Regions from separate parts of the Paenibacillus sp. Negev47 genome, predicted to be linked through region 2. Evidence: predicted binding sites of a transcription regulator. Region 2 holds the regulator's gene; the other holds the start of a gene.
What was found. The regulator CtsR, encoded in region 2, represses protease genes until heat stress. The targets are predictions, from matches to a motif close to ATGGTCAATAAAGGTCAAACA.
Positions count from the first base shown of each region.

Region 1: a site for CtsR is predicted at 3,011-3,031, ahead of clpP (ATP-dependent Clp endopeptidase proteolytic subunit ClpP). Genes of this name have one in related genera too.

Region 1 covers NZ_CM177754.1:181,568-185,854, forward strand. Annotated here, with positions in the region: gene AC4G47_RS00890 (SIMPL domain-containing protein) at 1-745, shown strand, start outside; gene AC4G47_RS00895 (stalk domain-containing protein) at 1,128-2,225, shown strand; gene clpP (ATP-dependent Clp endopeptidase proteolytic subunit ClpP) at 2,325-2,921, opposite strand; tRNA gene AC4G47_RS00905 (tRNA-Arg) at 3,100-3,174, opposite strand; gene AC4G47_RS00910 (sugar-binding transcriptional regulator) at 3,601-4,287, shown strand, end outside.
Region 2 covers NZ_CM177754.1:6,022,738-6,027,024, forward strand. Annotated here, with positions in the region: gene AC4G47_RS27210 (ATP-dependent Clp protease ATP-binding subunit) at 1-207, opposite strand, end outside; gene mcsB (protein-arginine kinase McsB) at 392-1,462, opposite strand; gene mcsA (protein-arginine kinase activator protein McsA) at 1,491-2,015, opposite strand; gene AC4G47_RS27225 (CtsR family transcriptional regulator) at 2,047-2,508, opposite strand; gene AC4G47_RS27230 (GNAT family N-acetyltransferase) at 2,971-4,146, opposite strand.

The DNA.
Region 1 (4,287 bases), 950 kb from region 2:
ACAATGGATGAAACCGTTCGGTGCGGTGCTGGTGGCAAGTACGTTGCTTGTTGGAGGAACAGCATGGGTTACACCAAGTAACTATGCTTACGCTGCAGAGGTTCAGGGTGTACAACAGAATGTAATTAATGTGGTGGGTAAAGGTGAGATTCAGGTTAAACCTGATATCGCTTATCTGTCCATTGGTGTGAACAGTACTGCGGAGACAGCTGCATCTGCCCAAAAAGCCAATGCTGCTAAAGTTTCCAAAGTATCCAACCTGCTCAAGAATACGTGGAAGATCAGTACAGATGATATTCAAACCAGTCAGTTCTCTGTACAACCCAATTACACGTATAGCGAAAAAGAAGGACAACAAGTTAAAGGATACACAGCGCACCATACGCTGACGATCACATATCGTGAGATGGACAAAATCGGCGAGTTGCTCGATGCTGCTTCGGGGGCAGGTGCTAACAACATTGAGAACGTACGCTTCACTGTAGAAAATCCGGAAAATTATGAGTCCCAAGTCATTGAGAAAGCAGTTGCCAATGCAGATGTGAAAGCTGGAGCGATTGCAAAAGCGGTTAAACGTCAACTCGGTGCTGTTCTTTCCGTGAGCCAAGGCGATGCCAACGTGCCTGTGTTCTATGCAAGTGAGTCTTTGATGTCCAAAGAAGAAGATACAGCTGGTGGCACAGAGATTGAAACAGGCCAAGTTAAAGTAAGAACGATCCTGAATATCACGTATGAAATGAAATAAGCGAGATTGAAGAAGTAAGATTGAACGTCCTTTCAATTATCATTCGAAGGGATAACAAGAAATAATGACAAAGACTTTGTCCTGTGGACAGGGTCTTTTTTTGTTGCAAAAGCAAACTTTGGTGAAGTTAGTAGGGATAGGACATTGTTCAAGCTACACAAAATGCTGTATTTTGGTATCTTTTTTGTACAGATGTTCGTGACAAAAAGGTCATATCCCGTTATTTTTTCCGTCGGATAATCATCAACATTGTAACTGAAGCTGTAAACCTTTTCGAAATCGGGTTAATTATAATAGAGAGGTGAGCGTATGAAATATACGAACAGGTCAAGATTACATACGCAATGATCCCTAATTGTGAATTCAGAGAGGAGTTTTATATATGACATCATGGAAAAAATGGACAAGTGCGCTGCTTGCAGCAGGAATTATTGTAGGAAGCGGTGCGGTGTGGCAGGATAGTTCAGTTCAAGCAGCTTCTGTATCCTCGAAAGTGACAACCCCGGCTGAGGTGACTCTGAAATCGGGTGGGAAAACACTGACTCAAAAAGGACTCCTTCAAGGAGGTTCAACCTGGGTATCTCTTACGGCAGTCAAAGATGTAGCAGGTGGAACGCTGAAATATGATGCGAAGACCAAAGAATATGCTCTGACAGCAGCCAATAACACGATGACAATTAGTCTTATGGACGGTCAGCCAAGTGTCAGAATCAACAACTACTATCCTCAAGTGGACGCCAAGCTGATCAACGGCAGGTTGTATATTCCATTCTCAGCAATGAGAGATTATCTGGGTGTACAGGGGAATTGGGATGGCAAAACCAAAACGTTGACGCTCAGCAAGGTGAAACAAAATAGTGTGAAAGTTAAAGCGGCGAAAGTCAATGTCACAGTGAAAAATGCCGAAGTGGATGTTCAGTATCCGCAAGTGAGTGGACTTGCCAGCAAAGAGGCTGAAACAGCGATCAACAAAGTGTTGAAAGACGAAGTGGATACATATGTAGCCGACTTCAAGAAACAGACATCTGAGTTTGGTGGTGCAACAGCCGATCGTCCATATGCGTTCGAGAGCTCTTATGTAGTGACGTACAATGAAAGAGGCGTACTGGGACTCATTACACAACGATATGAGGACTATGCTGGTGCTCATGGTATGACATACCGAACAGGCCACACCTTTGCACTGGACACAGGCAAGGAGCTTACGTTAGATGATGTGCTGCAAAATAACAAAACCATACGCGAGACATTGAGTAAAAAAGTGGGCGAACAACTGAAAGCTCGCGGTGGCTACCTCGAAGGTTACAAAGGGTTGAATAAAAATCAAGATTTCTATGTGACACCAACGGGTGTAGTTGTGTTCTTCCAGTTGTATGAATATACGGCATACGCAGAGGGATTCCCCGAAATGCCATTTACGTACAAAGAACTTCTTCCTAAAGGTACCGAACCTTTCAGCGAAGTAACGGGAAGCAAGTAAGCAATCATTGTTGTGCACTTTAATGTTATCTTTCTTATAAAGTGAAAAAAGAAGCCCTCGTCATGGATATGACGAGGGCTTCTTTGCGTATGGACACAATTAGATGCCTTGGGAACCTACGTTTTCGATAACTTTATCAATGATACCGTAATCGGCAGCTTCAGCAGCACTCATGAAGTAGTCACGATCTGTATCTTTCTCGATCCGCTCCAGCGGTTGACCTGAACGCTCAGAGATGATGCGGTTCAATGTATCACGCATTTTCAGGATGCGGCGAGCACGAATTTCGATGTCGGAAGCTTGACCTTGAGCACCACCAAGTGGTTGGTGAATCATAATCTCACTGTTAGGCAACGCAAAACGTTTGCCTTTTGCACCGGCATTCAACAAGAATGCACCCATGGAAGCCGCCATACCTACACAGATGGTAGATACATCCGGTTTGATGAATTGCATTGTATCATAAATGGCCATACCAGCTGTAATCGATCCGCCTGGGCTGTTGATGTATAAGTGAATGTCTTTCTCCGGATCTTCCGCAGCCAGGAACAACATCTGTGCCATGATAGCATTAGCCACAACGTCATTAACATCGCTACCAAGGAAAATAATACGATCCTTCAGCAATCTGGAGTAGATGTCATAGGCGCGCTCACCCCGGTTGCTCTGTTCAACGACCATAGGAATAAAACTCACGTGAAAAACCTCCTCGGAAATGTAAATGTTATTGGTGTTTCTACTTAAACTGTTACCGTATTACCCACATAATAAACAATTCCAAACAAAAAGTCAAAGAAAGTCAAACTAACTTGCAAAAAAAAGAAACCTTTCCGGTTTCATTGGTTAAAAGGGTTATGAGCTGTTAAATAAAAAGTGGCGCGCCCGCCAAGAATCGAACTTGGATCTCAGGCTTCGGAGGCCTACGTCATATCCATTGGACCACGGGCGCACATTATGTGACAGCAATAATGATTATAGCTCATGAAATATTTAATTGCAAGCAGTTCATTGTGGATGTGGTTTGGATTGACCTAAAAGTGATCATGATAAAGAAGAGTGGATAAAGAGTGCATTTAAGTAAATGCTATTAGAGGTTTTGGACATGCAGTATAAAATGTAATTCTGAGCGATATGTAGATGAAAATAATTTATTTCTTCTATATATGGTATGCGTAAGGCGGTCCTTGATCACGGAAGTCTAGGATTGTGAAAATAGGCGCGTACAAACGACTGAAACGTGTCGAAATAACACGTTGAAACACTTGCATGTCACGTCAGTTTTAGGTAGAATAAACGTGGGACTTAAAAAGTTAACCCGGGACGTTTTAGGGCCACGAAAGAGAGCTTGGAACGAGAACTTGCGGGAGTGGAAAGCATGCGAACGATTTTAGAAGTACAAAAGCAGCTTCTGCCTGATCTCATGGATATCTTGAAAAAGAGGTATACGATTCTGCAACAGATCATGTTATCGGATGTGATCGGACGGAGAACGTTAGCTAATTCCATGCAGATGACCGAGCGGGTTCTGAGGGCTGAGACCGATCTGTTAAAGGCTCAGGGACTTATTGAAATTGACAGTGCAGGAATGAAGATCAGCGAGGCAGGGTATGATTTGCTGCAGCAGTTAGAGCCCGTAGCCAAAGAATTGTTCGGATTATCCGAGCTGGAAGAGCGCATCAAGCAAGCCTACGGTCTGCAAAAGGTAGTTGTGGTTCCTGGTGATTCGGACGTATCTCCGTTTGCCAAAAGGGAACTGGGCAGAGCCGGAGCGAAGGCTCTCGGCAATATCATGAGTGACAACGACGTTGTCGCCGTTACTGGCGGATCAACAACGGCTGAAGTCGCAGAGCAACTTAATCCACCAACATCTCTCAAAGGTGTCTGGTTCGTACCGGCACGCGGTGGACTGGGAGAAAGCCTTGAAATTCAGGCGAATACGATCGCATCCACAATGGCAAAACGGGTAGGAGCGCAATACAAACTCCTGCATGTACCGGATTTGCTAAGTGATCATGCCTATGAATCTTTAATCCAGGATCCCGGTGTTCAGGAGATTTTACAG
Region 2 (4,287 bases):
GCCAATCAGCGTTTCTACTTCATCCTGAATTTTTTCCAATCCGAGTCCCAGGCCGATCAGTGCTTTGGCTGCGATGCCTTCGCCTTCACGAATGAGGCCGAGCAAAATATGCTCAGTACCGATGTTATTATGACCGAGACGGACAGCTTCTTCCTGCGCGAGTGCGAGCACCTTTTGGGCCCGTTCCGTAAATCTTCCAAACATCATATCTCCTGCACCTCCATGGTTTTGGATAAAACGAGGGGATTCAAACAATACCCGTCGTATTCTTCATATCATTTTTGTTTGCAGCCGTGCTGCGAATAAAATCATCTGGCATGAATATATGCCTTATTATATAAAAGCCGCGATGCGGCATGAAACCATAATTCATTTAAATGATCAGGCTACGTTAGGACTGCTTCGCTGCATTGATCGTATCACGAATCAATTGAGCACGATAGATGTCACGCTCATCTGTGCGCATATCTTCCCCGAATGTTTTCTGCAAAAATCCCGGTTGAGTCATTACATTCAGCTCATTCATTACCGTGATGGACAGTCCATCCAGTAAACCGAGATCTACGCCAAGGCGTACATCCGATAAGCGCTGCGCAGCTTCCTTTGAATCAACTATGGATGCGTGGGACAATATGCCGTAAGAACGCATGACACGATCCGTAATCCGAAGTTTGGAGTCGGTCATCAACCGTTCTCTGGCTGTACGCTCATGACCAATCATCTGTAAAACAACACCGTGCAGGTTTTCGATAACTTCCTGTTCGGTCTGCCCCAATGTAATCTGGTTAGAGATCTGGAACAAGTTACCCATAGCTTCGCTACCTTCACCGTAAATTCCTCTTACAGTCAATCCCACTTGGGATACTGCTGTTAATATACGGCCTATCTGCTGCGTCATCACCAGAGCAGGCAGGTGCATCATAACAGACGCCCTAACACCTGTGCCTACATTGGTAGGGCAGCTGGTTAAGTATCCTCTACGATCATCAAAAGCGTAATCCACGTGCGCTTCAAACGCATCGTCTATTGCGGAAGCTTTCTCCCAGGCTTCTTTCACCTGAAACCCCGGATAGAGGCACTGGATACGAAGATGATCTTCTTCATTAATCATAATACTGACTGATTCATCCTCACTGAGAATAACCGCACCATTTCTGGATTCATTCGCAAGACTTGGACTGATGAGATGTTTCTCCACCAGCACCCGTTTGTCGAGTTCGCCAATATCGGTCAGATTCAGCGTATGAAAATCTCCAAAGGCATGAACTTCATCGTATTGAAGTACTTCGCTCAGCTTATTCAGCACCTCTTCCGATTGCTCATTGGAAGCCAGCATCGGAAAGGGAACATGCTGAAGGTTGCGTGCGATCCGGACACGGCTGCTAATGACGATTTCGGAATCAGCCGCATCACTGCGCATCCAGTCGCTGAGCGCCTTCTCTGTAAAGCGCAGATTAGGCATTACGCATCCCTCCTACTCATGAAAAACTTTACTCCTGAGCTATTCCTTTTTCAAGTTCCCTGATCTGGTCACGGATCTGAGCTGCCTCTTCAAATTCCTCTTGGGCGATGCTCTCCTGAAGTTCACGCTTCAGATCGGCAATTTGTCGCTTCACCTTGATGCGACCACCAGCTCGTGCGGGCACTTTGCCTACATGGGACGTACTGCCATGAACTCGCTTGAATAATGGGTCTAGGCGGCTATCGAAATATTTATAACATGAACTGCAGCCGAATCGACCAATTTTACTGAATTGTGAGTATGTCATACCGCATTCTTCACACTGAAGGGCTTTTGCCGGTGGTGTTCCAGCAGATCCACCTTTGCCGGCTGGATCAAAATCGAGCAACCCGGACAAGAGGTTGTGAATGGAAAATCCATTAGATGTTCCAGGGATCATCTCCCCTTTTTCACGGGCACATGACTCACAAATATGGAATTCCGTCTTCTCTCCATTCACGATCTTTGTAAAATGAAGTGTCGCCGGACGTTTATTGCATTCTTGGCACAGCATAATGATGTACCTCCTTTGACCCCGATAGTTTTCATTTACCGAGCAAAGATATTAACATCGCCTTCAACATTCTGGCACGAATTTGATCCCGGTAAGGAAGTTTGACCAATATAACCTCTCTAGATACAGCAGCTCGCATCAACCCGGCTTCCCGCTTGCTCAAGAAGCGTGCTTCTTCCAGTTGATAGATCAGACCTTCGGCAGCAGTCTGCCCGATCTCATCACCAATACTATGGTGCAAATGATTATGCAGAGCTGATTGGGCCGGTAATTCAATGCGCTGTATGCGAACATAACCACCACCGCCGCGTTTACTCTCTACCAGGTATCCCTTCTCGAGGGTAAAACGTGTGCTGATGACATAATTGATCTGGGAAGGTACACATGAAAATTGATCTGCCAGATCATTACGCTGAATTTCAACCATTCCTTCGGGACTTTCATGCAAAATACTCTTCAGATATCGTTCGATAATATCAGAGATATTACGCATCCAATCATCCTCCACTGTCTGAAACGTTAAGTCAATAAGGACCCACACGCCCCCACAGAGTACACCTTCTCTACCCATTTAACCAATCAGGGAAACAGCGAATCTTGCTTCCACAGACGTCAACAGGAGAGCGAAGGAAGCACGAAGGTCCTTTAATATTCCCTTGATCCTCCGATGAAATGAATCCCGTGTATTGGCGCTCATCCATCAGATTGCAGAAAGAAAGCTACTTAAGTATTTAAACCTTTAGTTGACTTTGACTTTCTTTGACTTTGTATACATTATAGCATATTTTGTGGGTTTGCCAAGTGGGGTCACTATTCATTTTTTACGATTTTACACGAAATATTCGCCAGACACAAAAAAACCTCCCCAAAATTGCCGGAGAAGCCCATTTGTCTTTCAATAACGCTGTATTTCTATATAAGATAATTAAGCCAAATGGCGAAGAGGAAATGATAATTAAAAGAAATCAAGCAAGTAGGTTTCCCTTTCAGGAATCGCTTGTTCCAATGCCTTGATTGCTGCTTCTGGTCCTTGAATTCTTCCGATCCGTGCCATTTCCGTCGGTCTGCGATATCCCATCAACACTGCGGTAAGGGATTGAATATCCACCTTAATGGTCTGATCATCAGAGATCGGCTCGGATGTTTTCCATATGGAAGCCGTTCCGTTCATTGCGACGTTTAATTGCCATACCCCCTCATTCCACGGAGCGTGGGCATCTTCTACCTGAAGAACAATCTGCAGCGGTGAGTCCTGGTTTGCAAATGGATACTGGGATATAAACTGCTCAACACTAACGATGCGTGCCATAAAATAAGGTACAATCTCCTGTTGAATCCGTGGGTTATCCAATTGGAAAGCAAGCGTATCACTTGCTGGCGCCTGTAACGTCACTTCCTGGATCATGGAATCATGATTGGCAATAAAGGTCCATAGCCCTTGTCTAGCCTCTTCATTCAGATAGATGATCTCTTTGATGGTAAATTTACTTTCTTTCACCTCATATAGAAGATAACCTTGTGCTTCATTATTTTCATCGTAATATACAGCCTTCTGGCTGGCCCCATGAACAAGAACTGAATTCTCCCACCGTGCATCATCCCGGACCAAGGTTCCGTTATAACGCTCAGCATAGGCACTATATACTTGATTTAATATGCTAAGACCCGGATCGCCACGTCGAATCGTTCCAGTTGTCGCTTTTTTCGAAGGCAAATGCGCTGTAGGCACTTTATATCGTTTAAACTCAACATAGGTCTCCCATCCATACTTCCGATAGAAAGCAAAAGAGAAAGGATGCAAGAACGATATACTTTGTTTGTTACGGTTCATTTCTTCCAACGCATGCTTCAGCAGACCCGCTACCCAACCTTTGCGTCTATACTCTGGCCAGGTGGCTACACCAGCAATACCACCCATCTCGAAGGATCTACCATGAATATAGGTTTGAAAAGGGATAATGTGAAGTTTGGCTCCTAGTTGCCCTTCCTCGTATACACCCCATATATCCTGTGACGAAAACTGACTCCGCCGCTTTTCTTTTTGTTCTTCACTCATTACCATTTGAAAAGCATATTCGGAGAGTGCCATCGCTGGTTCAAAATCATTTACCGTCAATTTCTGAATTTCCATCTCATCCTGCACCCCGTTCTCTAGAATGTTGAGATCATTTTCATATGAAAGTCTGATACGCAATCTATGTATCCATTATGAGTGTGTCAGAGGATTCCTACAAAGTCAAATAAGAGATGCTTTTGCATCCCCTAAAATAAA